3 regions of the Clostridium aquiflavi genome follow, and region 2 is predicted to be linked to each of the others. Evidence: riboswitches for the same ligand, from Rfam matches in the RefSeq annotation. Region 2 holds a riboswitch; each other region holds the start of a gene.
The links. A riboswitch is a leader RNA that binds a small molecule or an ion and turns the genes downstream of it on or off. The one in region 2 is predicted to bind thiamine pyrophosphate.
Positions count from the first base shown of each region.

Region 1: another riboswitch for thiamine pyrophosphate. It lies ahead of thiD (bifunctional hydroxymethylpyrimidine kinase/phosphomethylpyrimidine kinase); the one in region 2 lies ahead of thiT (energy-coupled thiamine transporter ThiT).
Region 3: another riboswitch for thiamine pyrophosphate. It lies ahead of cytX (putative hydroxymethylpyrimidine transporter CytX); the one in region 2 lies ahead of thiT (energy-coupled thiamine transporter ThiT).

Region 1 is NZ_JAVJAN010000017.1:49,029-60,167, reverse strand. Features, by position in the region: gene fba (class II fructose-1,6-bisphosphate aldolase) at 262-1,194, opposite strand; gene RGC78_RS07785 (DUF4363 family protein) at 1,386-1,766, opposite strand; gene RGC78_RS07780 (DUF421 domain-containing protein) at 1,766-2,464, opposite strand; gene RGC78_RS07775 (nucleoside kinase) at 2,599-4,245, shown strand; gene sdaAB (L-serine ammonia-lyase, iron-sulfur-dependent subunit beta) at 4,500-5,180, shown strand; gene sdaAA (L-serine ammonia-lyase, iron-sulfur-dependent, subunit alpha) at 5,183-6,061, shown strand; TPP riboswitch at 6,141-6,252, shown strand; gene thiD (bifunctional hydroxymethylpyrimidine kinase/phosphomethylpyrimidine kinase) at 6,329-7,114, shown strand; gene thiM (hydroxyethylthiazole kinase) at 7,153-7,983, shown strand; gene thiE (thiamine phosphate synthase) at 8,066-8,698, shown strand; gene RGC78_RS07745 (HD-GYP domain-containing protein) at 9,175-10,245, shown strand; gene RGC78_RS07740 (response regulator) at 10,263-11,139, shown strand, end outside.
Region 2 is NZ_JAVJAN010000006.1:87,512-98,650, reverse strand. Features, by position in the region: gene RGC78_RS03345 (anaerobic ribonucleoside triphosphate reductase) at 1-672, opposite strand, end outside; gene RGC78_RS03340 (DegV family protein) at 971-1,819, shown strand; gene RGC78_RS03335 (PadR family transcriptional regulator) at 1,821-2,273, shown strand; gene RGC78_RS03330 (hypothetical protein) at 2,473-2,679, shown strand; TPP riboswitch at 2,704-2,806, shown strand; gene thiT (energy-coupled thiamine transporter ThiT) at 2,929-3,609, shown strand; gene RGC78_RS03320 (ferredoxin) at 3,791-3,979, opposite strand; gene RGC78_RS03315 (Mrp/NBP35 family ATP-binding protein) at 4,046-4,888, opposite strand; gene RGC78_RS03310 (YhfM domain-containing protein) at 4,904-5,737, opposite strand; gene RGC78_RS03305 (prolipoprotein diacylglyceryl transferase) at 5,739-6,497, opposite strand; gene RGC78_RS03300 (hypothetical protein) at 6,595-7,164, opposite strand; gene RGC78_RS03295 (DUF7922 domain-containing protein) at 7,175-8,686, opposite strand; gene rsmA (16S rRNA (adenine(1518)-N(6)/adenine(1519)-N(6))-dimethyltransferase RsmA) at 8,873-9,724, opposite strand; gene rnmV (ribonuclease M5) at 9,725-10,282, opposite strand; gene RGC78_RS03280 (resuscitation-promoting factor) at 10,400-11,139, opposite strand, start outside.
Region 3 is NZ_JAVJAN010000024.1:1,136-12,274, reverse strand. Features, by position in the region: gene RGC78_RS09865 (sigma-54-dependent Fis family transcriptional regulator) at 1-253, shown strand, start outside; gene RGC78_RS09860 (NAD(P)-dependent alcohol dehydrogenase) at 632-1,687, shown strand; gene RGC78_RS09855 (Mbeg1-like protein) at 1,850-3,049, shown strand; TPP riboswitch at 3,160-3,270, shown strand; gene cytX (putative hydroxymethylpyrimidine transporter CytX) at 3,328-4,521, shown strand; gene RGC78_RS09845 (pentapeptide repeat-containing protein) at 4,683-5,327, shown strand; gene RGC78_RS09840 (DUF1653 domain-containing protein) at 5,394-5,621, shown strand; gene RGC78_RS09835 (BaiN/RdsA family NAD(P)/FAD-dependent oxidoreductase) at 5,763-6,983, shown strand; gene cmk ((d)CMP kinase) at 7,081-7,734, shown strand; gene RGC78_RS09825 (bifunctional 4-hydroxy-3-methylbut-2-enyl diphosphate reductase/30S ribosomal protein S1) at 7,764-9,671, shown strand; gene RGC78_RS09820 (GNAT family N-acetyltransferase) at 9,835-10,692, shown strand; gene RGC78_RS09815 (hypothetical protein) at 10,728-11,015, shown strand; partial or broken gene miaB (tRNA (N6-isopentenyl adenosine(37)-C2)-methylthiotransferase MiaB) at 11,121-11,139, shown strand, end outside.

The sequences.
Region 1 (11,139 bases), on a different contig from region 2:
TTTAATGAAGAATTTAAAGAATCAAGATTTAACTTAAGTAGATTTAAAAATATTACTGCTGTGAATATTAATATTAATATTAATATTCACTTTAAAATATAGTATAAAATAAAAGGCTCTGTTTTAAATGTGTGTTAATATATGCAATAGGAAAAGTTCAATTGCTCCGCCCACTTTGCTTATGCATATATCAACACTCTACTAAAACAGAGCCAAATAAAAAAAAGATGAGGTATAAACCCTCATCTTTTAAAAAAAGTATTATTTCATAGAATCAGCTGATCCTAAGATGTTATCAATCTTTGATTCAACAACTTCTTGGATTGCAGTTCTTGCAGCACCAAGATAAGCTCTTGGATCGAAAACTTCTGGTTTTTCTCCGAAAGTTTTTCTTATTGCAGCAGTCATAGCTAATCTTAAGTCTGTATCCATATTTATTTTACATACAGCCATTGAAGAAGCTTTTCTTAACATATCAACTGGAATACCTTTAGCGTTTGCTATTTTTCCACCGAATTCATTACAAGTTGCAACTGTGTTAGCATCAACAGCTGATGCACCATGAAGAACGATTGGGTAACCAGGTAATTTAGCTTGAATTTCTTCTAATATGTTGAACTTTAGTTCTGGTTTAGCATCTGGTGGGAATTTAACAGCTCCGTGTGAAGTTCCGATAGCTATAGCTAATGAATCAACTCCAGTTCTGTTAACAAAATCAACAGCTTGATCTGGATCAGTATAAACGTGAGAATCAGCAACAACGTCATCTTCAACTCCTGCTAATACTCCAAGTTCAGCTTCAACAACAACTCCTCTAGCGTGAGCGTAGTCTACAACTTCCTTTGTTTTCTTAACATTTTCTTCATAATCAAAATGAGATCCGTCAAACATTACTGATGTGAAACCAGCATCTATAACTTCTTTAACAGCTTCAAAACTTGGACCGTGATCTAAGTGAAGAGCAACGTCTACTCCAGTTTCAGCTATAGCAGCATCTACCATTGCTTTTAAGTAGTTAGCTCCAGCATATTTAATTGCTCCAGTTGAACATTGAAGAATTACTGCTGAATTTCTAGCTTTTGCTCCATTAATAACACCTTGGATTATTTCCATATCGTTGATGTTGAAAGCACCGATAGAATATCCACCTTCGTAAGCTTTTTTAAACATTTCTTTTGTAGTAACTAATGCCATGTTAATTGTACCACCTTTCAAATTTTCAAATTATGGTTCACGATTAAAGTTAACCGTATAAAATCAATTATAAACTATACTGCTTGTATTTTCTACATTTAACGAGTTAAAATTAAAAAAAATCATTATATATGCAGTGTTTTTTGGAATATATTTTAATTATTATAATTAATTTACATAATAATTATATTTTATAATATATTTTCTAGATTAGGAATTTGTAATTTTCTCATATTTCTAGAACTGTATTTCAATGCATGTAATGTAGCGTTTGCCTCAGATGTATCATTATGAGATAAATACACTGAAAGTTTGGCTGAATCAGTAACAAGTATATCTACTTCTTGATGACTAAGATATACTGAAGTTATAAAGTTTTTATTTTGAATCATATCCATTAATTCTATTGACTTTATATAAGCATCTTCATTTTTACCTTCAATAATATTAAGTTCTATTTCTTCTGTAACATTTTCAATATTATCGCATAATTTTAATATTGAGACATTAGCAAAATAAACAAATATCATTATAAAAAGAAAAAGTAGTATTGAAGCTTTAACATTCTTCATTAATTACCCTCCTTATCATAATCATTATAAAGTTGATATTTAAAATTGCCTTCAGTATCATACATAGCTATTAAAACATCCTTAATTGAATTTATATTATGATTTTTAAGGACATTAAGTATCCAGTCTTTATCTTTTTTTATACTTGTTAAAGCATTGTTATTTATTTTTCCATCAGATACTAATACCTTAGGTAATTTTACCTCCTTTGTTTTAGCAGTATTGTCACTAGATTTTGATTGAGATTGTGAATTATAATCTTTAGGCAAAATTGATAGTTGCCCTCCATTTTCTAAAATGGCACATTGAATTTCATCAAGATTAAAATAATTTGCAATTCTTAATTCTTCTAATAATTCATCTATATTTAATTGTTGTTTTTTTAGTGCAATATAATTTATTTTGCCATTATATATTAATATAGTTGGCTCACCATCAATAATTTTTCTAGCACGTTGGGACTTTAAGTCTATTACACTAAGCATAGTTTTTAAAAATAGTAATGTAATAATTGGAATTATACCAAGTAATAATGGAAGTCTAGAATCTTGCATTGGTAAAGCGGCCAAATCTGAAATCATAATAGTTATTACAAATTCATAAGGTTCAAGTTCACCTATCTGACGTTTTCCCATTAAACGCATTACTACAACTACTAAAGAATATAAGATTGTAGTTCTAATAAAAATGATAAACATATAAAACACCTCGCATAGATAATATTTGTAATATTTCGTTGGAATATGCAAAATAGAAAATAAATTTATCTTTTTATGGGAAATTAGATATAATATAATATAGGACAACTAGAATTTTATGGAGGAGATAATTAATGAATTCAATAGCCTATAATATCAATAATAAAGAACTGAATTCTACTAATACTTTTTATGATATATTATCTAAAGATATATTAGAAGTTAATAATATAGCATTATGTAAACTAAATGGAAAATATCATGAATTAAGAGAAATTATTGACGAATGTGGAAAAATAGAAGCAATACCATTTAACACAGAAATTGGATTAAATATATATACGAGAACTTTACAATTCATATTTATTAAAGCTACGTTAGATTTATTTCCAAATTCAAAAATTAAGATAGAACATTCAATCAGTAAGGGATTATTTGGAGAAATAATCAAAGAAAATCCTTTAAGCGACAAAGATATAAACTTAATTAAAGAGAAAATGAAGGAAATTATTTCAACAGATGTACCTATAAATAGCATAAAAGTTTCTAAAAATGAAGCTATTAATATATTTAAGAAATATGGAATGGAAGATAAAATTTCACTTTTACAATATTCTAATCTTAATGAGGTAAGATTATATGAATTAGAAGATAGATATGATTACTTTTATGGTCATATGGCATATTCAACAGGAGTTATAAAAGCTTTTGATTTAATTTATTATGAATCAGGATTTATATTAAGAAGCCCTGAAAAAGAAAATTTAAATGAACTTCCACAATATAAAGAAGAAAGAAAGTTAAGAAATATATTTTTTGAAACAGAAAAATGGCTTAGTATATTAGATATTGGAGAAGTAGGAACTTTAAATGAAAAACTTTCTAGTAATGAAGTACAAAGTTTAATATTAACTTCAGAAGCATTACATGAAAAGAAGATTGCTAATATAGCAGATCAAATAGCGAACAAAAAAGATTCTAAAATAGTTCTTATTGCAGGCCCATCATCTTCAGGAAAAACTACATTTGCCAATAGACTTGCAATACAACTTAAAGTTAATGGATTAGTGCCTCAATCATTGTCATTAGATGATTATTTTGTAGAGCGAGTAAATACACCTAAAGATAAAAATGGAGATTATGATTATGAATCTATTTATGCGTTAGATTTAGAATTAATTAATAAATCACTTACAGCTTTAATGAATGGCGAAGTTGTTGATATTCCTACTTATAATTTTTTAACAGGAAAAAGAGAATGGAATGGGAATAAGATAAAATTACATGAAAATGGTGTATTAATATTAGAAGGAATTCACGGATTAAATCCTATATTAACATCAGACGTTGATCAAAATAAAATTTTCAAAGTATATATTTCAGCATTGACTCAATTAAATTTAGATAATCATAATAGAATATCAACAACGGATGTTCGAAAAGTTAGAAGAATAGTTAGAGACTCATTAAGTAGAGGGCATGATGCAGAAGCAACCCTTAAAATGTGGCCTTCAATAAAAAAAGGAGAAAAAAATAATATATTTGTTTATCAAGATAAAGCTGATGTCATGTTTAATTCAACATTAGTGTATGAATTAGGATTATTAAAACCTTATGCATTAAAAGAATTAAATAAGGTTAAGGAAGATAGTCCAGTATATACAGAAGCAGCAAGATTAAAATCTATATTAAATTTCTTTAAAGAAGTAGATTCTAGTTATGTACCTATGAATTCAATACTTAGGGAATTTATAGGCGGAAGTTGTTTCTATGAGTATTAAATATATTAGGCATATGAAAATAAATAACAATCATACTAACTAGTTATTTATTTGAATGTGCCTTACCTTAATAAGATATGTTTTAAATTTAAAAACATATCTTTTTTCTTACCCCTTGACTATATTAATTAAATTATGCATTCTATATATGGATAATAAATTGAATTTTAATTTTTATAAATAAATTTTTAAATAAAATGTTAATGAGAGGGGGTATTTAGTAAAATGTTATTATATTTTACTAAGTAATGTTTATGAAAAGTTTAGGTGTTTTTGATATTTTAGGACCAATAATGATAGGTCCATCTAGTTCTCATACAGCAGGAGCTGCAAGACTTGGAAAAATTGCAAGAATAATAGCTGGTAATGAAATAAAGGAAGTAACATTCTTATTACATGGTTCTTTTGGTAAAACATATAAAGGGCATGGAACAGATAGGGCTTTAGTTGCAGGTATTTTAGGCATGGAACCAAGTGATGAAAGACTTAGAGATTCTATGGAAATAGCAAGAGAAAGAGGAATGAATTTTTCATTTAAAGAAGCTGATTTAGGTGATGTACATCCTAATACAGTTAAATTTTTAATGAATACAGTAAAGGATACATATTGTGAAGTTGTTGGATCATCTATTGGTGGTGGAAATATTCAAATTTCTGAAGTTAATGGTAATCCAGTTGAGTTTACTGGAAATTATGAAACGTTAATAGTTTCTCAAAGAGATTTACCAGGAGTTATACATAGTGTAACTAGTATTTTATCAAAGGAAAATATAAATGTAGCTTTTATGAAAGTTTTTAGAAACCATAAAGGTAAAGATGCTACAATGATTTTTGAAATGGATAACAAAGTTAGTGAAAAAGCTATAAACGAAATAGAAAAGTTAGAGTTAGTAAATAGGATTATTTCAATAAGTCCAGCAAAGGAAGGTGAGTAAAAATGCTTGCAAGAACAGGGGAAGAGCTATTAAAAATTTGTAAGGAAAATAATATATCTTTAAGTGAATATGCTATAAGATGTGAAGTTGAAGAAAAAGGGTTGACAAGAGAAGAAGTAATAGAAAAAATGAGAAAAAATTTAAATGTTATGATAGCTGCAGCAAAGGAAGGAACAGAAAAAGAAGTATATTCTGTTAGTGGTCTTATTGGTGGAGATGGACATAAGTTATATGAGTATTCAAAATCTAAGAAAACATTGACTGGTAGAGCAACTACAATAGCTATGGCAATGGCACTTGCTTCATCAGAAGTAAATGCATCTATGGGTAAAATAGTAGCATGTCCTACAGCTGGATCATGTGGGATACTTCCAGCTGTTATTTTAGCAGCAGGGGAAATTCTTGAATTAAATGAAGATGAACTTATAAAAGGATTATTAGCGGCAGCAGCAGTTGGGCTTATTATAGGTCTTAATGCAACATTATCTGGAGCAGAAGGAGGTTGCCAAGCTGAGTGTGGTTCAGCATCAGCCATGGGAGCAGCAGCTGTTGTAGAAATGATGGGTGGAACTCCAAAGATGAGCTTGGATGCTGGTTCTATAATACTTCAAAATATATTAGGATTAGTATGTGATCCCGTTGCAGGTTTAGTTGAAATACCATGTGCAAAAAGAAATGCACAAGGAGCAATAACAGCACTTTGCACTGCAGATATGGTTATGGCAGGTATTGAAGCTAAAATACCATTTGATGAAGCTGTAACTGCTATGTACAAGGTAGGAAAAAGCTTACCACCAGCATTAAGAGAAACTGCAATGGGCGGAATAGCAACAACACCTACTGCATTAAGACTTAAAAAACAAGTTTTTGGTGAGGAATAGATTAATTTATTATAATAGATTTTCTTGATTTTTTTACATTAATGGTATAATCTAAATATTATAGAAAACAAAATATTGAATTAATAACTAGGGGTGCTGATATATCAGCTGAGATTGGAAAAAGTGATTTCCTAGACCCTTATAACCTGATTTGGCTAGTACCAACGGAGGGAAGGATAAATATAAGACAAAATAGTTTATATTATGTAGCCCTTGGGCTACATTTTTTTTGGTTAAATATAGGTAATGAAGAGAGGATGAAGAAAAATGTTTAAGGCATTAACTATAGCAGGATCAGATAGTTGTGGAGGCGCAGGTATTCAAGCTGATTTAAAATCTTTTTCAGCCAATGGGGTATATGGAATGAGCGTTATTACAGCAATAACAGCACAAAATACAATGGGGGTTTTTGGAATACAAGATATAAATCCAGAAATTATTGAATCACAAATAAATGTTATTTTTGATGACATTATTGTGGATGCAATAAAGATAGGTATGGTTTCAAAAATTGAATCTATAAAAGCTATATCAAGAGGTTTGAGAAAAATTGAAAATTTACCTAAGGTAGTCTTAGATCCAGTTATGATTTCGAAAAGTGGATTTAATTTATTATCTCCAGATGCTAAAGAGGTATTAATTGAAGAATTATTTCCATTAGCAACTTTAATAACTCCAAACCTTCCAGAAGCAGAAGAGATATTAGGAATGAAAATAAGCAATTTAGATGAAATGAAAGAAGCAGCTAAGAAATTACAAGAATTAGGACCAAAGTATGTGTTGGTTAAAGGTGGACATTTAGAAGATGATGCAACTGATTTATTGCTTTATGGAGATGAGTTTGTTTTCCTTCCACAAAAAAGAATAAATACAGTTCACACTCATGGGACAGGATGTACTTTATCATCAGCAATTGCAGCAAACTTAGCAAAGGGATTAGATATTAAAGAATCAGTTATAAATGCAAAAGAATATATAACAGGTGCAATAGAAAATGGTTTTTCAATAGGAAATGGTGTAGGTCCAACACATCATTTTTATAAATTTTATTAAAATAAATACACTATTATTAAAAAGGAGATGTAAAATTAATGATTAATGAAATATTAGATAAGGTTGGAAGCTTATTAGCAGAGGTTAGGGAAAAAAAACCATTAGTACATAGTATAACTAATTATATAACAGCTACAGATTGTGCAAATGTGATTTTAGCAGTTGGTGGTTCTCCAACTATGGCTGATTATGTTAAAGAAGTTGAAGAAATTGCAAGTATTTCATCAGCAGTAGTTTTGAATATGGGAGTTATAAGTGATGATATGGTTGAAGCTATGATTCTTGCAGGAAAGAGTGCTAATAAAAATAATGTACCAGTTATTTTTGATCCTGTTGGAGCAGGTGTTGCTAATTTTAGAAATGAAAGTGCAGAAAAGATATTAAGTGAAGTAAAGATAGATATAATTAGGGGAAATATTTCTGAAATCAAATTTATATGCGGATTAAGTTCTGAAACAAAAGGTGTTGATGCTTCGGAAAGTGATATGAACATGAGTAATGATAAAAAAGTAATAGTAGCACAAGAGTTAGCAAAAAAATTAAATTGTACAGTAGCAATTACAGGAGTAGATGATATTATTTCAGATGGAAAAAGAAATGTAGTTTTATCTAATGGCCATAAAATGCTTGCAAATATTACTGGGACAGGATGCATGAGTAGTGCATTATGCGGGGTCTTTGCTGGAGCTAGTGATGATTATTTTATAGCAGCCATATGTGCAATTTTAACAATGGGTATAAGTGGTGAAATCGCGTATGAAAAATCTAAGGGAATTGGAATGGGAACTTTCCACATTTCACTTATTGATGCTATTAGTATGATGAATGAAAATATTATAAAGGAAAAGGCGAGGGTAAAGATTAATTGAGAAGTGAGAATTGAAAATTGATAGTATAGGAATAAATTCAATTGTGGAATTTAAAAATATGTTATTGAAATGAGGAGAGTTTATGAATAATAAAATAGATTATAGTATTTATCTTGTTACAGATAGGGATTTAATGAGCACTGAAACTTTAGAGGAGGCTGTAGAACAATCAATACTTGGAGGAGCTACATTAGTTCAACTAAGAGAAAAAGAATGTTCATCGCATGATTTTTATGAAACAGCATTAAAAATAAAAAAAATAACACAAAAATACAATATACCATTAATAATAAATGATAGAGTTGATATAGCTTTAGCTGTTGATGCAGATGGAATTCATATAGGACAAAGCGATTTACCAGCAACTATTGTGAGAAATATAATTGGAGAAGATAAAATTCTTGGAGTTTCAGCTGGTAATTTAGATGAAGCCTTAAAGGCACAAAAAGATAGCGCAGATTATATAGGGGTTGGAGCAATGTATTCAACTGGAACTAAGAAAGATGCAACGTCAACAACTATGAATGAATTAAAGAAAATAATGAAAAAAGTATCAATACCTGTAGTTGTGATAGGGGGAATAAATAAGGAACGAATTAAAGATTTTAATGGAATAAATATAGATGGATTAGCTATAGTATCGGCTATTATAGCACAAAAAGATATTGAAAAAGCCACAAGAGAATTAAAAGAAGAATTTTTAAAAATTAGATAGTTTAGGATTATTTATATAAAATCATACCATAAGTAAATACAAAAAGTAGTCTTAAACATTGAAAATACTTGTTTAAGGCTATTTTTATATTGATAGGAATTTATAGGACTTTTGAACCATGAAATGTTGATAAAGTCTGATATTAGATGTTTTTAAAGTTGACAATATACAATGAATAATTGAAAATTAAGGATAAAGGCTTCAAGGAGAAGGATAGAAGAACGAAATATAAAATGTACTGTATGAAAGTTTAGAATAATGTTAGAAAGAATATTATTAGTAATTTATACATTTTTTATGTAGTTAAAAATGTAAGAGTATGCTAGTATATTTAAATAATAATCGTTACTGATAATGTTTTTCTTTTGTATTTAGTGATTAAAGCATTACTATATTTTTAGTGTGAAAGATATGTATATTTTATAAGAAACTTTCACTATTCAGTAAAAAATTAATTATTTAAGTTGGAGGGATATATGAGAGTTGTTAATGTCTCGAGCCTCAAAGGAGATGAAATTCTAGGAAGGCAGATTTATGATGAATTAGGCAGGGTTTTACTTAATGTTGGAGTAAAATTAAAACCTTATTATATTGAAAAAATTAAAGAAATGGGAATTAATTCAGTGTACATTAATGATGATATATCAAAAGATGTTATTATTGAAGAAAGCATTTCTCAAAAAACAAGGCAAATGAGCAAACATGCTGTTAAGCAAATGATTCAAACATATTGTCGTGAAGGAAAGACTGATAATAGAAGTGTTATGAATTCAGTTAACTCAGTTATTGAAGATGTACTATTAAATAAAAGTGTTTTGATAAATGTTGGAGAAATAAGTACAAGTGATAACAATATATATTCGCATTCGGTAAATGTATGTGTATTGTCTACAATAATAGGAACTCATATGGGATACAGTATGTTAAAGCTTAAAGATATAGCAGCAGGTGCATTACTGCACGATATAGGTAAGATAAAAATTATGAATGATAAGAAACTTTTAGCAGAGTTTAAGACTAAGGAAGAATTAGATAAATATATTAGATTAATGCATCCAAAGGTTGGATATGATTTTTTAGGAGAGCAGTATATTTGGAATGCATCTGTCAAGGTAGTTGCCTTAATGCATCATGAAAGAAGTGATGGTAGTGGTTATCCTTTAAAATTAAAATGTGATGAAATAAATCAAATTGCAAAGATAGTATCTATATGTGATGTATTTGATAATTTGATATCAGGTAGAAATATGGAGGAAAGTAAAACTATATCTGAGGTTATTGAATATCTTGTAGGTATGAGTAACATTTATTTTGATGCAGAAATAGTCGAAAAATTTACTAGTAATATAGCTGCATTTCCAACTGGTTGTGGAGTTATTTTAAGTTCAAATGAAAAGGGTTTAGTTGTAAGGCAAAATAACTCAATGCCAATGCGACCTGTGGTAAAAGTTATATATGATAAAGTAGGAAATATGCTTTTAGAACCTTATGAAATTGATTTATTAGAAGAATTAACTATTTTTATTACAAAAACTTGTGAAATTTAGATTTTTGGAGGGATTTTATGAGTTATGAAGATAAGTACACAAATATTAGACATTCATATGATTGTCTAAAATTAATTAATTATACTTTTCAGAAATTTTTAGATGTAGATAGTATTAATTATCAGATTGAGTTAAAAAAATCATTAGAAGAAATTGGTTTGCTTTTTGAATTGGATAGAATTTATATCTATTATTTTTCTGAAGACCCTACTTTTATGCAAATAGAATGTCAATGGAATAAAAAAGATATAAAACCAAAAAGAGAAATACAACAAGATGAGGTAGTTTATGCTCTTCCATGGCTTATACGTGAGATTAAGAATAATGATTTTGTTGCAATAAATAATATGGATGAGCTTCCTGCTGAAGCGGTATTTGAAGAAGAAGCCTTTTTAAAGGAAGGAATAAAAGCTTCTCTTATAATTCCATTAAAAAATGAAAACAAATTAATTGGGTTTATAGGCTATGAAAGTTTGTCAAAACCTATTATATGGGAAGAGGATCAAGTAAAAATATTAAGAGATATTTCAAGAGCTTTTTCATATACAAGAGCAAGAATTATAAATGAAAAAGCGTATGAATCAACTCTTAATGGACAAGCAATTTTACTCAATAATTCTGAATCACAGATTTGGGCTTTGAGGAATGTTACTTCTTATGCAACTGTTAATGAAGCTCATGCAAAATTTTTTGGAAAGAAGAAAAAGAACTTAGAGTATCAAGATTTATACGATATATTTGATATAGATACTGCAAATAAGTTGTCTGAAAATAACTGGGATTTATTTCAAAAAAATGAGCCGGCAGAAAAAGAACTTGAGATTAAGAATTGGAAAGGTGAAAATAGGTTACTTAAAATTAAAAGTAAGCCCCAGAGAGATGAAGTAGGTAATA
Region 2 (11,139 bases):
ATCATTATCAAAGTCTGGATGAGATTGCCCCCCAAACATATCATTTTGAGTAGATTGTAATAATATGCATGATAATTCTGCAGCTGTCTCTATTCTCTTAGGTGCATTTATTGTTCCATATCCTGTATTAAAACCATTAATTAGAATTTCTTTAGTAGGTATATGAAGACAATTAGTAGTTAAATTATAACTATCTAAATCATGATAATAAAGATCACCTGTTTCGTGAGCTTTTGATAAATGTTTGGGCATAGTAGATAAATTATGCCATTTATTAGATTCAGAAGCTATTCTTAATAACTTAGAACTAAAATTGTTTCCTACATTCGCATTATCTCTATCAGTTTCAACACCTATTTTTTCTATTGCTTTCATTAAATCTGACTTTATGTCTCTTACTCTTGTTCTTTCTCTTCTATATGATGAATATGCAAAAGCTATATTTTTATCCTCTTCACCTAAAGCTTTCTCAACCAAATTTTGAATTGCTTCTACTGTAATTTTTTCTTTTTTCGTATCTTCTATATAAGTAATCACCTTTTGTACAGTTTCCAAAACTTGGCTTTCTCTTAAAGTAACCCCAATTTCTAGCGCAGCACCTTTAATCGCTTGAGAAATCTTCTCTCCGTTAAACTCAACCGTTCTTCCATCTCTTTTTACAACATATAGCATTTTGCTTACCTCCACAACACAATATATAGTACTTTAATAATACTGTACTATTATACTTGATTAAATATGCGTTAGCAATACCGTTAATGTTTAGTTTTATTGGTGATATTTTTTAATTATTAGTGAATATATCTTTTTATCTCTATATTTGGTTAAATTTTAAGGTTGTTTTCAATTTGACTTCTTATAATTAACATTATACAAGAACTTATCACTATTGATAACTATATCACTATTGATATAGTTATCAATAGTGATATAATTAATAAATAGAATATATTACTAGGAGGAATTTTTAGTGGATAAAATTGCATTACTAACTGACAGTGCATCCGATATATGTACTGAGGACCTAAATAAATATAATATAAAATTATTACCTTTTAAAATTATCTTTTCTGATAAAGAATATGATGATAAATTGGAAATAACTTCTGATGTTCTTTATGAATTACTTCCTAGAGAAATTCCAAAAACATCATTACCAAGTATCGAAAGACTTAACAACACTCTTAATCAATTAATTGCTGAAGGATATACACATGCAATTATAGTAACATTATCAAGTGAATTTTCAGGAACATATAATTCAATGAGATTAGCATGTGAAAGCTTTGAAGGTATAGAAACCTTTGTATATGATTCAAAAAGTTTAAGTATGGCAGAAGGTGTAATAGTATTAGAAGCCGCAAAACTTATTGAAGAAGGAAAATCATTTGATGAGATAGTAAAGATAATTCCTAAACTAAGATCTAATATAGATATATATTTTACTATAGATACTTTAGAATATCTAAAAAAAGGTGGAAGAATAGGTAGAGTTGCTGGAACTATCGGGGACGTTCTTAACTTAAAGCCTGTTATAACAATAGATAACAATGGTTGCTTCCATACTTACTGTAAAGCTCGTGGTAAAAAGCAATCTGCATCAAAATTATTAAAAGTCGCTAAATCTTATACCGAGAATAATAAATGTAAATTCTGGGTTATGGATGGTAATGCACTGGATGATGCAAAAGCATTATGTGAAAATATTAAGAGTTTAAATAATGTAATAGAATGTAATTTAGGGTATAGTATAGGACCTGCACTTGGAGTTCATACTGGACCTGGTCTTTTTGGATTCATTGTTGAAAAGGTAGATTAATATGTCTGACTTTAATTTTTCTCATATAGATGATATAAAAAATGAAGAAAAAAGATTATACCAAGAATATAAGAGTAAAATTTCTGAATTAAAAAAAGTTAAGAAAGAAAAGGAAGCTGTAGGGCAAGTATTTACCAAAGGTCTTTTGCCTATATATGTTTTATATATATTATCATTAAATCCCACAAACGGAAATGAAATTTCAAATCAAATAGGTATAAGAACTAATAACAAATGGATTCCTAGTACTGGTGGAATATACCCCCTACTAAAAAAGTTAGAAAAAGAAGCTCTTATTGTTGGAATATGGGATGATCCCAATAAAAAATTTCAAAAAATATATCATTTAACTCCAAAAGGAAAAATAGAATATGAACATAAGAAAAAACTTCTAAAACCTAAAATCGAAGAATCCTTAGAAGTATTTAAAATAATTTATAATGACCTTTACTAATTTTGTGCCTTGTTTTAAAATAGTTTATATTTTAAAGCAAGGCACTTTTTAGTTAAACTATACTTTTACAGAGTGTTTATATCTATATAAGAACAGCTGGAAAGAGTAATTAAATTTAACATCACAAAATTCCTTAATTCTATTAATGTATATTTATTTAAATAATACTAAAAATACTATTAAAGGATGGTGTTAATTTATGAAAGGCTTTATTATTGATTCAACTTATAAAGAAGATATTGTAATAGATAAAAATAATATTAATTCTACAGTGCCATGTAATAATATTCCTAATAATTCATTAAATGGTTCTAAAATCCATTTAAATGATGTTTCATCAAGTTATATCACTCATTATAATAAAGACAATAAATATAACCCATATAACGTAGTTGACTACCTATAGTTATATGGGTAAAATAAATATATATTATAGTGCTAGGGGAGCCTTTGTGCTGAGATTTGATTTATTTCATAAACCCTCGGAACCTGATCCAGTTAATTCTGGCGTAGGAAAGTATAACCGCTTAATATATATTTATTATACTAATAAACACTAAAAGTCTTTTAGTATATTTTATTGTTCTATTTGAATAATAAAAATTTATATTTATTGGTTAACAATCTCCTAAGCACAATTAAGGAGGTTTTTTTTATGAATATTTTTAACGATTGGGCGAAACAAATTTCGAAATTGTACAGTCATTTGCCCGAAAATGTACAAACTATTATTTCTAATCCATTATCACTTATTACTTTATTAGGGTGTATTGCTATACTAGTTGTATTAGTAAAAGCAAAAAAAATTAAATTTACACCTCAATTAATTGCTAGAATCGGTATAGCCTTAGCATTGGCAACAATTCTAAAAATTCTTAGAATTTATCATTTTCCACAAGGCGGAAGTATAACCTTTGGTAGTATGGTTCCTATTTTGCTAATTGCATTTATGTATGGACCACAAGTTGGATTCCTAACTGGATTCCTTTATGGAATGATCACTTTAGTTATGGATCCTTATATTCTACATCCTGTTCAAGTATTATTTGATTATCCATTACCATTCCTATGTTTAGGTATCGCTGGATTTTTTCCAAATAAAAAGTATTTAGGCGTAACACTCGCAGTGTTAGGCAGGTTTATATGCCACTTTATATCTGGAGTTGCTTTCTTTGGATCTTTTGCACCTGAAGGAATGTCTCCAGCATTATATTCTCTATCAGTAAATGCTCCTATAATCGGAATAGAAGGAGTCATTTGTTTAGTTATAGTTGCTGCTCTTCCTATGGCAAGAATAATTTCAGTCGTATCAGATAATAATAGAGTAACAACATAGATTAAATATTATAACAATATATTTTTCATTTTTATAATAGGCTATGTTTTAGCAGAGTGTTGATATATGCATAAGCAAAGTGGACTGAGTAAATTAAATTCTGTAATATATAATACTAAATGTGATTAATAGATATAAAAAAATGTGGTGTTAAAAATTTAATTTTTAACACCACATTTTTTTATTCTACTGAGATTGCATTAACCGGACAACTTGTTTCTGCTTCTTTTGCAGAATCTTGGTATGCACTTGGTACCTCTTCAACTATAGAACCAGCTTTTCCATCGTCTTGCATATCAAAACATTCTGGACATATTGATGGGCATAAGCCACATCCTATACAAGTATCTTTATCTACTTTTGCTTTCAAAAAACTCACCCTTTCATTATAAAATTACATTTATAGTATTTCCATAAGAAAGATGAGTTATGTATATTAATATAAAGCTTCAAATATTAATGAATATAAATCATTATCTATAACGTAAGCTTCTGCTTTACCTTTTTCTAGAGCCTCTGTTAACTCTACATTTATAGGTAATTCACCTATTAAAGGTAATCCTAAATATTCTGCATGTTCATCAGAAGATTTTGTACTAAATACTCTTATCTTCTTATCGCAGTCTGGGCAAGTAATATATGCCATATTTTCAACTACGCCTCTAATTTTTATTCCTATCTTTTGAGCCATTATAACTAGCTTTTTAACAATCATTGATACCATGTCTTGTGGAGTTGATACTATTATTACCTCAGTAATAGGGAATTCTTGCATTACTGTAAGAGCTATATCACCAGTTCCTGGTGGCATATCTATAAGTAAATAATCTAATTCTTCCCAATTAGTTTCCATAAACATTTGCTTTAATACTCCTGTAATTACAGGTCCTCTCCATATAACTGGATCTTCTTCAACTGCTGTTAAAAGATTCATAGATATAACTTTTATTCCTGAATCAGTAATTACAGGTTCAAACTTTACCATATCATTTTCTAATGGAATTATCTTTCCTCTTTTTTCATTAATGCCAAAAAATCTAGGCATAGATGGTCCTGTTATATCTGCATCTAAAACTCCTACTTTATATCCTTTTTTAGCTAAAGTAGTTGCCATTATTCCTGTAACGGTAGACTTTCCTACTCCACCTTTTCCACTAATAACGCCTATTACATTTTTAATTTTTCCATATGTAGGTATGATTTTAGGTATAGAATTTTCACATCCTTGACCTTTTGATCCACATGAATCTTTACTTGGACAATTGTCACAGCTTCCCATTATTTGTTCCTCCTCTTACCACTCATTTGGCATTTTATTCACTTCTCCAATATCGATATCCCAATTTCTAAAATTATATTCTGCTGATATATAATAAGTATTGAAAACTTTATCCTTTTTATTATCAACGGTAATCATAGTTTTAAAAATGGTACTATTATATCCTCTGTTTTTAACTTTAATTATTGTATCAAATTCATTAGAATTGTTTTTAACAAGTTTAGCATTTGGAATGACTTTATCAATATTTTTTTCAAATTGTTTCAAATCTGTTGAAAGTATGTATTTTAAACAATCAATATCACCACTTATATCTATTCCTACTTTATTAGAAGCATCTATTTTAGATTTTTCAGATTCCAATACTGCTAAAATAGTTTGATAATATACATATTCAAAATTTCTTGGTTTTCTTACAAAAGATAAGTTTTGTATTATTGTATCATCTAAACGGTTTGAAATTGAAAAACATTCTTCATCATTAAAGAAATTTCCTTTTCCTCTTTCATCAGCACCAACTATATAGTCATACTTTTTAACCTCATCTCCCATGCAAATTTCAAAATAATAATCTGCATCTAATGAGCTTCGTTCAGATACTTTTTTACCATTTGACAATAATTTGTACATATCATTTATTGCATTAGGCTCAGTAATTATAAATCTAAATCCAGTATCTCTAGCACTTTGAATTACAATTTTATCCACTTTGCTTTGATTTACATATTCGAAATTATTGTTTTTAATCCCTAGTGTGATGGCTAATTTATCGTAAGTACTGCATCCAACCAAAATAGAAGTAATAGTAATTAGAGTTAGAAGCAATATAAAAATTTTTTTCTTAAACAACTTATTTCTTCGCTCCCTTAAAAAATTTATGAAAATTAAAAATAGCTAATCCAAGAATTAATGTAAATACAGCTATAAATTGAGATGTTGATAATAACCCAACATTCCCCCTTGGATCATTTCTAAAAAATTCTACCATAAATCTTCCTATACTATATATTATCAAGTACATAGAAACTACTTTACCTGATTTCTTTTCTTTTTTAGAATAATATAACAAGAAAAATCCTAGTAAAAAATCAAAAATTGATGAGTAAATTTGAGTTGGATGTACATGAATACCTGCTGGTGCAAGTGAATTTATTGGAAACTCTACCCCTATTGGAAGATTAGTTTCTTTTCCATAACAGCATCCAGCTAAAAAACATCCTATACGTCCAAATCCTTGTGCAATAGCTAACCCTGGTGCAACTAAATCTAAAATCTTAAGTACTTTCCAGTTCTTACTTTTACAATATAAATATATTGTTAATGCACCCAGTATTAATGCTCCATACACAACAAATCCATAACCAAAATTCAACAATATACTTGGATCTTCTAATATACTTTTAAATTCAGTTACAATAAAAAGTAGTTTACCCCCTACTACTCCTCCGATTACAGTTAAAATAATTAGATTTAATAAGGAATCTTCATCATATCCTTTTTCTCTTCCTTTTTTTAAAAGCAAAGATGCTGCCACAAGTATTCCTATAGCAATCATTAAACCGTAACTTTTTATTTCTAGACCAAACGCCTTAAATAAAATTATTTTCATGCGTATCTCCTTAAAATATTTAAGTATCATAGATGAATTCTTAATCCCTCCATGATACTTAAATTATAATACTTATACATATTAATATCAAATTTTATTAACTTTGTATGTTTATCCTAGATATTATAGTATTAAAAACAGTTTTTACATTTTCCTTATAATCGTCTTCTTTTACATTAAATAAAACTTTTATAATTTTACCATCATTACTATTTAAATAATAACAACTATTTTCAAATGTATAACCCTTTTTTACTTTAGTTTTATATTGAGATAAAACTCCTGATGTTTCTTCTAATTTAAAAGGCATTATTTGCTCATTTTTATATGATAAAGGTAAATTTTTCAAGTCACTTTCTGCAAAATTCCCAAGATCAATTTGAGTATTTATAACCTCTAAGTATCCAGTGATTTTATCATTTTTATCTTTAAAATTTGCCTTATAACTAATATACTGTCCTTGGCTTTCCTTTTCCGATACGCTCCATTCACTTGGTAATGAAAATATATATCTTCCCTCATCAAAATTATAATCCTTAAATTCGTTTATCCCATTTTCTACAAGAGCAACTTCTGTAAATGTTTCTTTAAAAAACGATTGTGTTACACCTAACACTATCATTAATGAAAGTAAAATGGACAATATTAGTATTTGCTTTTTATTCATATTGCCTCTTCTACTTCATAGGAACTACAACTGTTGAGTTTTGGAAATCATAGAACATAAGCCAATAGCCAGAGCTTCTAGTATCGTTATGTGCCCATGTAACATATCCTGTTTTGCCCTCATATGGTTGTTCTGAAAGATCTTTACTTCCTGGTATTGCATAAACAATATGAGTCAATTCTCCTACAGAATTACACTTATATCCTAATAGAAAATACTTAGTTTTACTTATATAAGGATAATAATTTAACATCGGATAATATACTAATGTATATTTGTTGTAATCTGATATATTAAATAAATCATCAATTCTATTTATAGGTACCTTATACCATTTACAATTTTTAATACCATCTAATCCTTCATGATATTCTTCAAATCCTTGTGCAATTTTTTCAAAGTATTCACCAATTTTGCCTTTTATATTAAAGCTATTTGATGACTCCATCTTTAACTTTTCAATATCTTTTTCATATTGTTCAAAATCAGCACCATCAATTCTAGTATTTTCTTCTATTCTTCTGTGATTTACTGTCTTTGTACAATAAGATTCGTCATTTAACTCATCAATAATTTTTTTGCATTTTTCAGTTTCGCTAAAATTATATTTATCTTTCTTTGTTTTCTCTTCTTCATTCTTCTTTTCTTTTTTATATTCTTTTTTATGTTCTTCTTTTACTACTTCACACTTATCCTTGCATTTTTCTTCACACTTTTCTTCACATTTCTTTTCACATTTTTCTTCACAGACATCTTCACATTTCTTTTCGCATTTTTCTTCACAGACATCTTCGCATTTCTTTTCGCATTTTTCTTTGTATTTCTTTTCGCACTTATCTTCACAGGCATCTTCACATTTTTCTTTGTACTTCTTATTTTTATTGCGATTATCATCTTCGTTGCATTCAAAATCCATATCTATATTTATCTTATCAGAATTGTTTATAGACTCTTTCTTTTCACTACCTTTATCTTTCATATTTGGGGTAGTATCTGATTTTATAGACACTTTACTTCCAGTATCTTCTGGTTTTATAATTGTTTTACTTCTAGTATCATTGGTGGTTATTTTCTCTGAAGCATCATCTTCTTTTACAACTTTAAGCTTTTTCCAATTTTCTTTTGGTTCTTCTCCATTGATGAAGCCATACATCATAAAGGCAACTTCTCCTGAATTTGCTTTACAAATAGCAGCGCCATTTATTTTTTCATAAGATATGCCTAAACCAGCTATGTTATTTATATAGTATTCTTTACTTGTATCTCCTTTTCCAACATCATTTATTTTTAGAGACCCCAAATCAATTAATTGTTTCATGTCCTTTTTACAACAGATAAGTACTACAGAATAATCTTCTTCTTGTTTCAGATTTTGAGCATAAAAAGATATTTTACACTTATCTCCCTTTGCTTCCACTTTAGCATAGCCAGACAAAGCTTTTTCGGTAGACTCTGAGTTGATTTTTTCATCTTGCTGTAAAATTATAAAATTTCTATATAATTTATTATGTGCCACTACCATAATCCCTCCACATATATTTATTCAATAAAGTATATGCTTTTATTGATAGATTATGATTAAATACTATAATGCTAGATCGTCTTTTAATTAAATATTTATATTTATCTATGAGCTTTTATACTCAAAAATCAACACTAATTTTAAATTAAGGCTCTGCTAAAACATAGCCTAAATTAAATATATAATTTAATTATTTTTTCTAAGATCATATATGCTATCTGCTAAAGCTGCAAATTCTTCAATAGTTAATGTTTCCGCTCTTCTTTTCGGATCTATATTGCAAGAATCAAAAGCTTTTTGTAAATTTTCTTTCGAAAGACCTATTAACTTAGTAGCATTCCACAAAGTCTTTCTTCTCATATTAAAACCTGATCTAACTATATCAAATAAAAGTTTTTTATCTTGTACGTTAACTCTTGGTTCATTTAATCTGTCTAATCTTATAACTATAGAATCAACCTTAGGTCTTGGCATAAAACTTTCCGGTGATACTTTTCTTATAATTTTAGTATTACAATAATACTGAACCAAAACAGATAATGCTCCGTATTCTTTACAATTAGGTTCCGCATTTATTCTTTCAGCCACTTCTTTTTGTATCATTATAGTTAAAGATTCAAACTTATGATTTTCCTTAAGTAACTTTACTATTATAGGTGTTGTAACATAATAAGGAAGGTTTGCAACTAGTTTAACATGTTCTTCATCTTTCATTATTTCATTAAAGTCTACTTTTAAAGCATCATTATGTATTAATTCAAATTTATCATATTCACCTAATTCTTGTTGTAAAATAGGAATCAAGTCATTATCTAATTCTATACAAGTTACTCTCTTAGCTTTTTGCAATAACTTAGCTGTTAAAGTACCTACTCCCGGACCTATTTCTATAACAAAATCATTTTCATTAACGTCTGCTCCATCTACTATATCTCTAAGAACAGAATCATCTAATAAAAAGTTTTGACCTAAACTTTTTGAAAACCTAAAATTATATTTTTTAACCAATTCTTTAGTTTTTATATCCATTAAATCCATCTATTTTATCCCTACTTCCAATTGTTTTTCTATTTTTTCTATAGCGTCTGCAAATTCCTCTTTTGTTATTCCATAATTATTTAATCTAGAAATCATTTGAGCTGTATTACAATATCCTATACCTAAAATTTTACCAAGCATACTTCTTCTTACTTTAGATGTTGAGTCATTTGTTAATTTAAAGTAAAACATATCTTGCATAGTAAAAAAGTTTCTTTTTTCCTCAACAGTTATTTTAGCTGTTTCGAGTGCTTTTAATATTACTTCAGGACAAGCATTTTCCACCCCTATATCTCCATCTTTAAGACCATCTTCTTTAGAAATATACGCATGCTTTATTCCTTCTACTCTTTTAGAAATAATTCTTCTTATCTTTTCACCAGCAAAATCTGGATCAGTAAGAACTATTACACCTTTTCTCTTTTGAGCTTCTTTTATTCTCTCTATAACCTTAGCATTTATTCCAAATCCACCTACTGCTATTATTTCAGCATCTAATGCTTTTTTAACAGCATCAACATCGTCTCTTCCTTCAACCACAATTACTTCTTTAATCAATCTTATACTTCCTTTCATTACTGCATGATTAATATACCTACTAATAATAGTATATCAAACTTCAAATTATTTAAATAAAAAAAAGAGATAACTAACATGTTATCTCCTAAAAATCAACTACCATTCTCCTTGATAAGCTACTATGAATAAATTGACGGGTCTTCTTCCCCATTTTATACATTCATTTGATGAATCTAAGTATAAATCAATTATATTTCCTTTTATTGCACCACCAGTATCAGCTGCAATGGCGTATCCATATCCTTCAACATAAACTTTACTTCCTAAAGGAATAACTGATGGGTCAACAGCGATTGTACTTAATCCATTAGAATTTCTAACAGGTCTTCTGCCTGTAGCTGTAGTACTATGTCCACTATATGCAGTTGCAACAACAGATAATTTTTTCTTATATGCTATATTACCTGCTCCCCTACTTGCATATACATTGCCTGTCCCTTTTACAACAATCTTATTTACAGGTTCAGCAATAACTTTAGTACTTTTTACTTCTTTAGAAATCTCTTGACCATCTTTAATAATAACTTTATATGTTATTTGTTTTTCTCCATTAGTTCCTTCACTCTTAACTTGTTGAACGCTACTATCAAGACTTGAATCTTTTTGTACCACTGTATCGAAGTTTATTTTTTCCTTTTCTACAATGTCTTTAGTCTCTACCTTAACAATCTTAACGTCTAAGTTTTGTTCTATTCCTGTATCTAAAGAAGGTAATACTTCATCTGTTCCTTCTTCAAATTCTACACCTTGCTCTTTTAGTACGTCTGATTCTGTTTGTAGCATATCTCCAATAGTATCTTCTGCTGTTTCTAATGTTACAACTTTATCACTAAAAG
Region 3 (11,139 bases), on a different contig from region 2:
TGAGAATATTATAAATATGGATGGAAATACTTCTTTTAGTTTTGAAAATAAAAAACCAGTTAAAGAAGAGTCTAATTGTAGCAATATAGATTTACAATATGATATGTTCTCATTAGAAGAATTAGAAGAAAGAGCAATAAGAGTTTGCTTAAATAATTGTAAGGGGAATATTACTAAATCCTGCAAAATTTTAGGTATAAATAGAAGCACATTATATGCAAAAATCAAAAAATATAATATTAAGTTTAGATAAAATTAATGTATATATTAAAATTACTGAAAAGCAAATTATAATATATATTTTTATATTGTATAAAAAAACAACAGTGTTGCAAAATACAACAGTATTTATTTAAAAAATGTTGTATTTTACAACACTTTTTTTACTTTGAATTTTATAGAATACAGCATAAACTTTAAGTTTAAAAGATATTTATTAGAATAATGGCATGATACATAAGTTTTTACAGAAAACTTATGATTAAGGAAATTTTAAAATTAAAATTGGCATGATCATTGCTGATAATATATTATGATAAAACCTAAAATGAATTATAAATATATTTTTGCAGTTATAAATGGTATTTTTAAACCGCATTTTAGTGAAAATTAAACTAGGAGGGATTTAGTTATGAAAGGTTTTGCAATGTTGGGCATTAATAAAGTTGGATGGATTGAAAAGGAAAGGCCAGTTGCAGGTCCATATGATGCAATTGTACGTCCATTAGCTGTGTCACCATGTACATCAGATATTCATACTGTTTTTGAAGGTGCACTCGGAAATAGACATAATATGATTTTAGGTCATGAAGCTGTGGGCGAAATTGTTGAAATTGGAAGTGAAGTTAAGGAATTCAAAGTTGGAGATAGGGTTATAGTACCTTGTACAACTCCAGACTGGAGATCTTTAGAAGTTCAGGCTGGTTTTCAACAACATTCAAATGGTATGCTTGCTGGATGGAAATTTTCAAACTTTAAAGATGGAGTTTTTGCAGAATATTTTCATGTGAATGATGCAGATATGAATTTAGCACTTTTACCATCAGAAATATCTTTAGAAAGTGCTGTTATGATAACAGATATGATGACTACTGGTTTTCATGGTGCAGAATTAGCTGATATAAAAATGGGCTCTAGTGTTGTAGTAATAGGAATTGGAGCAGTTGGATTAATGAGTATAGCAGGTTCTAAATTACGTGGAGCAGGTAGAATTATTGGTGTAGGAAGTAGACCAATTTGCGTTGAAACTGCTAAATTTTATGGAGCAACAGATATTGTAAACTATAAAAATGGTGATATAGTTAAACAAATCATGAATTTAACTAATGGAAAAGGTGTTGATCGTGTCATTATGGCAGGCGGTGGCCCTGAAACATTAGGACAAGCTATATCTATGCTTAAACCTGGTGGAGTAGTTTCAAATGTTAACTATCATGGAAGTGGAGATACTTTACCAATACCACGTGTTGATTGTGGATGTGGAATGGCTCATAAGACTATAAGAGGAGGTCTTTGCCCAGGCGGACGTCTTAGAGCAGAAATGTTAAGAGATCTAGTAATATATAATCGTGTTGATTTAAGTAAATTAGTTACACATGTATATAATGGTTTTGAACATATAGAAGATGCTCTTTTATTAATGAAGGACAAGCCAAAAGACTTTATTAAAGCAGTAGTTATATTATAAATAGATTACTATTAAAATATTACTGGAGATTTTAATTTTCGGTAATATTTTTTTATTTAGAAAATTAGTATTATTACTTAAATTAAGTGTGTTATTTATACTAGTAATTAATATATTAAAATTATGATAATATTTTTTAATGACTTTTTATGGAGGATAAACATGTCTGATTTAAATAATAGTGAATTATTACTATTATCTAATTTAATATATCTTAAATTAAATGTATTTAATGAAAATACTGTTGGTAAACTTGTTAAATCTATGTTATATAAGAATAACTTAAATAAAGCAATTTTAACTAGACGTGAATGCAAAGAAGTTGTAAAGAAGAGTGAATGGTTAGTAGTTTTAAAGCAAATACAAGAAAATGATAAACTAAATAACTTAAAGATCGAAAATATAGAAGTTGATAATACTGGAGTGAAAGCTGCTTGCTTTGTTGATAAGCATGATAATCATGTTTTTGTTGTATTTAGGGGCACTAAGACTATAGAAGAGTGGAGTGATAATGGTGAAGGAGCTTATATGTCTGATACACCCGAACAAATAAGAGCATTAAATTATATAAATAATCTTAAATATAAAAACATTACAGTAACAGGTCATTCAAAAGGTGGTAATAAAGCTAAATATGTTGCACTTTTATCGGATAAAGTAAATAGATGCATATCTTTTGATGGACAAGGTTTTTCAAATGAATTTATCAACAGATATTATAATGAAATAAATGCCAATAAAGATAAAGTGTTATCTATTAGCGCTAAGTATGATTATGTAAATTGTCTTCTTAATTCTGTAAATGAAGAGAAAATATATATAAATACATCCTTTCAAAAAAATCCATTATATTATCATAAAGCTAATATAATGTTGGATGGTAATGGTCATCTTAGAAAAAAGACTAATGAATGCTCATTTGTAAAAATAATATATAACTTTTCCACATCACTAATATCTGAATTGCCAGAACCACATAAAAGTTTTGCTATAAATAGTTTAACTGACATTATTGAACTTATTTTATGTGATAAAGATTTAGACAGTAGTATATTACAAATTGCAAAAGGAATGTTGGTATTATTAGGATATACTAAACACTATAATTTAAAAGCAGAGATAAATTTAGCATACAATTTACTTCAGAGCTTAAGTATACCTCTTGTATTTTGGAATGATTTTATCAGAAGTGAAGAAAGTAAGTCTACATTAATATTAAATGATACATTATCAAAATTTAAAGCTTCTCAAGAAAATATAATCTTTAAACTTAAAAGTTTAGGAACAGAGGGTGAACAAATAGCAGTTGTTATTGATAATGCTACTGATAATTTAATATATGATTTTAAAAATTCTCATTAATGAGAAAAAACCATATTGTTCAATTATTAATATGGTTTTTGTTATTAAAGAAGACATTATTCATTATATGTTATATAATGATATAGATATTACAAAATATTATTAGATAAACTTAATATTAGGGGAGCTTACGCAAGTAGGCTGAGAGGAAGTTAAATGCAACTTCGACCCTTAACCTGATTTGGATAATGCCAACGTAGGGAATACACATTAAATGTTTTTAATGGGATATATCTTTATTGGTATATCCCATATTTTATTTTTAGGAGGAATTTGTTATGAACAAGAAAAAAACTTTATTAAACAATGGCTTATTATGGTTTGGAGCCTCTGTATCCATTGCAGAAATACTAACAGGTGGTTTAATAGCCCCACTTGGCCTAAAAAAAGGTATTTTAGCAATACTTTTAGGACATCTTATAGGATGTACACTTTTATATTTTGCAGGACTTATAGGAACTAATAGTGGTTTATCTTCAATGGAATCATCTAGAATATCTTTTGGGAAACATGGTTCTTATATTTTTTCTTCATTAAATATTTTACAGTTAGTTGGATGGACAGCTATAATGATTATTGGTGCAGCAAATGTATTAAATGCAGTATCTAATAGTTTATTTGGATTTGAAAATAAAGCATTATGGTGTATTTTAATAGGAATATTAATTATTATATGGATATTAATAGGCTTTGAAAATCTTGGCAATCTAAATGTTATTGCTGTTGGTGGACTTTTTATTTTAACACTTATTCTTGGAATAGTTATTTTTAAAGGAACAAGTATTGAATTATATGATAATAGTTTAAGTTTTGGAATGGCAGTTGAATTATCAGTTGCAATGCCACTTTCATGGTTACCACTTATAGCTGATTACACTAGAAATACAAAAGATAGTAAATTAATAACACCTATAAGTGTTTTAAGCTATTTTTTTGGTAGTGTGTGGATGTATATAATAGGTCTAGGTGGAAGCTTATATGCAGGAACTTCAGATATTGCACAAATTCTTATGCAAGCGGGACTTGGAATTATAGCTATGATAATCGTTCTAATGTCAACTGTGACAACAACCTTTTTAGATGTTTATTCAGCAGGTGTTAGTTGTACAAACATAAGTGAAAAAATCAGCACAAAGCATATATCTGTTATTGTTTGTATAATTGGAATATTAATTGCTATGTTTACTCCAATAGAGCAGTTTGAAAACTTTTTATATTTAATAGGTTCTGTATTTGCACCAATGATAGCAATAGTTATAACAGATTACTTTATACTAAAAAACAGAGAATTAAATTCAAAACTTAATGTGTTAAATTTAATTATATGGATAATTGGTTTTATTATTTATAGAATGTTTATGCAAATAAATATAGTAGTAGGAAATACCTTACCAGTTATGATAATAATAAGTTTTATATGTATAGTTGTAAATATATTAAAAGAAAAGTTACATAGATTTAACGTTAAATAATTATATAATACGAAAACAAATAGGGTAGGGTAAAAAATACTTTACCTTATTTGTTTTTTATGTAAAATTATAATAAATAATATACAAAGTTTTATACTTATATTAGAAATATGATAATATAAGTATAAAAATAAAACTTTATAGAAAAATGAGGAAACAACATGTCTATTTTAAATAAGTTATTAGAACCTAAGTTATTAAGCTGCCTAGAGAATGATATAAATATTGAAGATGAACTAATTAATAAGAAAGATCTTTCAAATAATCTGATTCAGGATTGTAAATTAGATTATACAAATGAAGAAAGAGTAGAAATAAACGGATGTAGGTTTGTAAATGTTATATTTAATGAATGTTCTTTTAGAAATATAAGTTTGCTAGACGTTATATTTGAAAATTGTGATCTATCTAATATAGATTTTTCTGATGGAAGCATACACAGAGTGGAATTTAAAAATTGCAAATTAACAGGAAGTAATTTTGGTGGATCTAATATGCAAAATGTACTTTTTAAAGAATGTTTATGTAAGTATTCGAATTTTTCATATTCAAAGATGAAATTAATAAATTTTGATGAATGTAATATGGAAAGTGGAATTTTCTTAGAATGTAATTTTAACAAAGTAGCTTTTAATAGTTCTAATTTAATATTCGGTGAATTTACCAATACCCTTCTAAAAGGAATAGATTTTACTAATAGTGATATATCATCAATTATATTGACGGGAAAAGAGCTAAAGAATGTTATAGTATCACCTCTTCAAGCTTTAGAATTATCTACAATACTTGGAATTATCATTAAGTAGAACTAAAAAATATATGTATATTAGAAAGTATTTCTATTATATTCAATATTTGTAAGGAGAATTATAATGAGAGAATTTAAAATTGGAATATACAGACACTTTAAAGGAAAAGAATATGAAGTTATTGATATGGCAATTCATAGTGAGACAAGGGAAAAGTTCGTAGTATATAAAGCGCTATATGGAGATTTTAAAACTTTTATTAGGCCTTATGATATGTTTATGAGCAAAGTTGATAAAGAAAAATATCCAGATATAAAACAAAAATATAGATTTGAATATATACATGACTAAAACAGTGGTTAATTATAGCTATATATTAAATTCATGATATATTGTATAATTGAAGTTAGACAAATTTTGAATTAAATTAACAATATTAATACTATAATAAGATATTTATAAATATTATTTAATTAAGGAGCTGATTTTTTAATGAGCAAAGTTATTGTTATTGGAGCAGGCCCAGCAGGAATGATGGCTGCAATAACAGCTGCAAAAGAACATAAAGTAACGTTATTAGATGGTAATGAAAGACTAGGAAAAAAGCTGTTTATTACTGGTAAGGGTAGATGTAATGTTACAAATGCTAAGGATATTTCTGAATTTTTTGATTACATACCTGGTAACCCGCATTTTTTATATAGTGCATTATATACATTTACTAATGAAGATACTATGAATTTCTTTTCTAATGAAGGAATTAAATTAAAAGTAGAACGTGGAGATAGAGTATTTCCTGAATCTGATAAATCTTCTGATATAATTAGGGGTTTATCAAATGCATTAAGTAGAACAGATGTTAAAATAAAATTAAATTCAAAGGTTACTGATATAAAATATAAGGATAACAACATAACTGGTATTGAAATAAATAATGACGAGATTTTAAAAGCAGATCATTATATTATAGCAACTGGTGGAGCTTCTTATCCTCTTACTGGTTCAAGAGGTGAAGGACAAGAATTTTCTAAAAAATTAGGACATAAAGTAATTCCATTAAAGCCAGCACTTGTACCTATGGTTGTAAAAGATGCAAAAACTAAAGAGCTTATGGGATTATCATTAAAAAATGTAGAAGTTACAATAAAAGAAAATGATAAGAAAGTTGTATATAAAAATTTTGGTGAAATGTTATTTACACATTTTGGTGTATCAGGTCCACTTATTTTAAGTGGAAGTAGATTTATAGAGAATAACAAAAACTATAAATTACATATAGATCTTAAACCATCATTAAACTTAGGTGAATTAGATAAAAGAATACAAAGAGATTTTAATAAATACTTAAATAAAGATTTTAAAAATTCATTAAATGAATTATTACCACAAAAACTAATTCCAATGATAATAGAAATGTCTAATATACCTGAAGAAAAGAAAGTTAATGAAATCACCAAAGAAGAAAGAAGAAATTTAGTTAACCTTCTTAAAGATTTTTCATTCGATCTAAATGGGCTAAGACCACTTGCTGAAGGAATTGTAACAAAAGGCGGAATAGATGTTAAAGAAATTGATCCATCTACTATGAGATCTAAGATTATAGATAATCTTTCTTTTTGTGGTGAAGTTATGGATGTAGATGCTTTTACTGGTGGTTATAATGTACAAATTGCATTTGCAACTGGAGTAATTGCTGGAAGTCATATTGAATAAGAACTAAATATCTTCTTGTTTGAAGTAATAAAAAATTATATAATCTTATTAAAGGTTTTTAAACTAATTTAAGATTTTTAGAAAAGAGGAGTAAGTTTTGAAAATAGCAGTAGCAATAGATGGTCCAGCAGGTGCTGGAAAAAGTACAATAGCAAAATTAGTAGGTAAAGAGTTTAATCTTATGTATATAAATACTGGTGCTATGTATAGAGCTGTAGCATTAAAATGTAAAGAAAATAATATATCTGAAAATAATATAGAAAAGATATGTTCATTAATAGATACTATGGAAATGCATTTTGAAGATGATGATTTAATTTTGAATAATGAAAATATTCAAGATAAAATAACTCTACCAGAAATAAGTAGTATAGTATCATCTTATGCATCTATATCTGAAGTAAGAAGTAAATTGGTTAAACTTCAAAGATACATGTCAAGTAAATTTGATGTTATAATGGACGGAAGGGATATTGGCACAGTTGTACTTAAAGATGCTAATTTTAAATTTTTCTTAACTGCTACACCTGAAGAAAGAGCAAATAGAAGATTTAAAGAACTTAAGAATAGAAATATTGAATGTTCATATGATAATATCTTAAAGGATATTATAGATAGAGATTACAAAGATACTCATAGAGAAATAGACCCATTAAGAAAAGCTGATGATGCTATTGAAATAGACACTACTGGTTTAAATATATCTGAGGTCACAGAAAAAATTAATTCTTATATCAGAAAGTCAATTTAAAATATTTAAAGCTTTAGGAGAATACACTAATGAGAGAAGTAATTTTAGCACAAAATGCTGGTTTTTGTTTTGGAGTAAAAAGAGCAGTTGATGAAGCTATAAAAATACAAAAACAAGAGGGCAGAAGAATATATACTTTAGGTCCATTGATACATAATAATGATGTTGTAAAATTTTTAGAAAAGAATAATATCTATTCTATAAACTTAGAAAATATAGATACTTTAAATAAAGATGATGTTATTGTTATAAGATCTCATGGAGTATCAGAAGAAATACTAAAACTTTTGCAAGAAAATAAGTTAAACGTTAAGGATGCTACTTGTCCGTTTGTAACTAAGATACAAAAAAAGGTAAATAAATATTATAAATTAGGATATAATATAGTAATACTTGGTGACGCTAACCATCCAGAAGTAATAGGAATTAATGGTTGGTGCAATAATAAAGCTATAATTTCTAAAAATGGTAAAATTGAAGGGGATGTACCTGCTAAGGTATGTGTAGTATCACAAACAACAGAAAAAGCAGCTAATTGGGAAACTTTAATCAAAAATATTTCTGCACAGGCTAAAGAAGTTTTAGCTTTTAACACCATATGTGCAGCTACAGATGTGAGACAAAGAAGTACTAATAAATTATCAAAAGAAGTAGAAACTATGGTCGTAATCGGTGGGAAAAATAGCTCTAATACAACTAAGCTATATCAAATTGCTAAACAAAATTGTGATAATACTATACACATAGAAAATGTTAATGAGTTACCTAAAGATTTTATAAATAATAATATAAATAAAGTAGGAATTACAGCTGGTGCGTCTACACCAGATTGGATTATTAAGGAGGTAATTGGAATTATGAGTAATACAGAAAATATTAAAAACGATGATCAATTATCATTAATGAATCAACTTGATAGAAAGTTTGTGATTGGTGATGAGGTAGAAGGAGAAATACTTTTAAAAACAAGAGACACTATTATAGTTTCACTTGTAGGATATAAAATAGATGGGGTTATTCCTTTCAATGAATTAACTTCAAATGAAGATATTGAGAGTATGGTAGAAAGTCTTAATATAGGTGATAGTATAAAATCTAAAGTTATAAAATTACAAAATTCTGATGGATATGTTGTTTTATCAAGACTTGAATATGAAAAAGAAGAGGCCTATAAAGAACTTGATATATTATTTAATGAAAGCAAAACTTTTGAAGTTAAAATTAAAGAGGCTTCAGAAAATGGACTAGTTGCTTATTATAAAGGAATAAGAATATTTATTCCAGCTTCTCAAATAGATGTTAGATTTACTAAAGATAAATCTAAATATATTAATCAAGTATTAGAAGTTAAATTAATTGATTATTCTGCTGAAGAACATAAAAAAGTTATTGCATCTAGAAGAGTTTTATTAGAAGTTCTTAAGGAAACAGAAGAAGAGAAAATTTGGGAAAGTTTAAATGTTGGGGATGTAATTAAAGCTGAAGTTAAGAGATTTACTAATTTTGGTGCATTTTTAGATGTTAATGGAATAGATGGGTTATTACATTTATCTCAAATTTCATGGAATCATGTTAAAAATATAGAAGATATATTGAAAAAAGGTGAAATGCTTGAAGTTAAGATTATAGCTATAGATAAAGAAAATAAGAAATTATCTTTAAGTAGAAAAGAGTTACTTCCAAAACCATGGGAAAATGTAAAAGAAAAGTATCCAGAAGGTTCAATAGTTTTAGGTAAAGTTGTAAGAATAAATGATTTTGGTGCTTTTGTAGAATTAGAACCTGGAGTTGATGGATTAGTTCATATTTCGAAAATTTCATTTAATAGAATATCACATCCATCAGAAGTACTTAGTGTTGGCGAAGAAGTCAAGGCAAAGATATTAGAAGTTGATGAAGAAAATAAAAGAGTAAGCTTAAGCATAAAAGATATTTAACAAAATATGTATAAATAAAAAGAACCTCAATATAATTTATATAGGGGTTCTTTTTACTTTGAAAAAATTAACTTAAAAAAATTAACTTCTGTTAACTAACGGTACTTAATTGACTAAGTATTTTTTTAATACTATACTTTATTTATTAGAAGTGAGGAGTTTTATGTTTATAATAGAAAAGTTATCATTAAAAAATCTAAAATACTTTAAAATACTACAAGAAGAAGCTAATGATAAGTATATTAATAATAAAGATTTTTTTGAATTATATAATGAGCAATCATTTATTGCTAAGTATATGAAAAGAAGAGAAATTAGGTTATTTAAATATGACAACAAATATATAGGTTATTTATGGATTCAATATCCAATAACAGAAGTTATAAAAATTTTATCTTTATATGCAAGTGAAGCTTATATTAATCTTATTTCAAAAGAATTAATTAATATGTTTAAAAATAAAACTTTAAATTTTGACGTAGCAGATAGCAACATAACTTATGATATAATGACTAAATTAAAATTCAGTCCAATAAGAGCTACATCTTTAATGAAAATAAGGACATCCAATTGTAAATTTGATTTTAAGAAAAATATAAACTTTAAAATTTTCACTAAAAGAGAAGATGAAGGTTTAAGATGTTTTATTCAGAATTCTGTGTTTAAAGATAATGATAGAATTCCCTTAGTTCCTTACGATATAAAGCTAGAAGAAGAGGAGGATTATTATATAAATGATTTATGCGTTTTTATAATGATTGGAAATGTAACGATAGGCTATGGACAAGTTATTTCAAAAAAAGACCTTTATACAATAGTTAATGTTGGTATACTAGATGAATATAGAAATAAAGGGTATGGCGAAATGCTTATAAAATATTTAATATATTTATGCTACAAAAAACATATTTCACAGGTTACAATAAATGTTGATGTGAATAATTATAAAGCTTTTAATTTGTATAAAAAAATGGGGTTCGAAGAATACGGAAAAATAACAACATGGAGCAATAGGTTATAAATAAAAAATGCAAACAATTTTTAAATTTATGGGGGATGATTTTAGTGGATAACAAATTAATTTGGAAAAACCATGAGAAAATAGTTTATGGAAGAAAAAGTGATTTTAAAAGTCAATTAGATTTTCTTAATACAGTTAAATATGAACATAAGAAAATGACTAGATATGACTGCTACGTAGATAATATAACATTGAAAGTTTATATTATTACTGAAGAAGGACTAGAAAAAAATACTTTTATTCCAATTTCAAATACAGATATAAATATAGAAACAATGTATTGTGGAAATTTTTATACTATGGAAGGATTAAGTGGTAATTAATTAAGTATTTGATTAAAGAATCATATATTAGATCATGGTCTTTTAATTAATATAATTATTTGTTATAATACAGAGGTATAATTTTTTAAACTTGGAGGAATACTAATGAATTTTGATATAGACG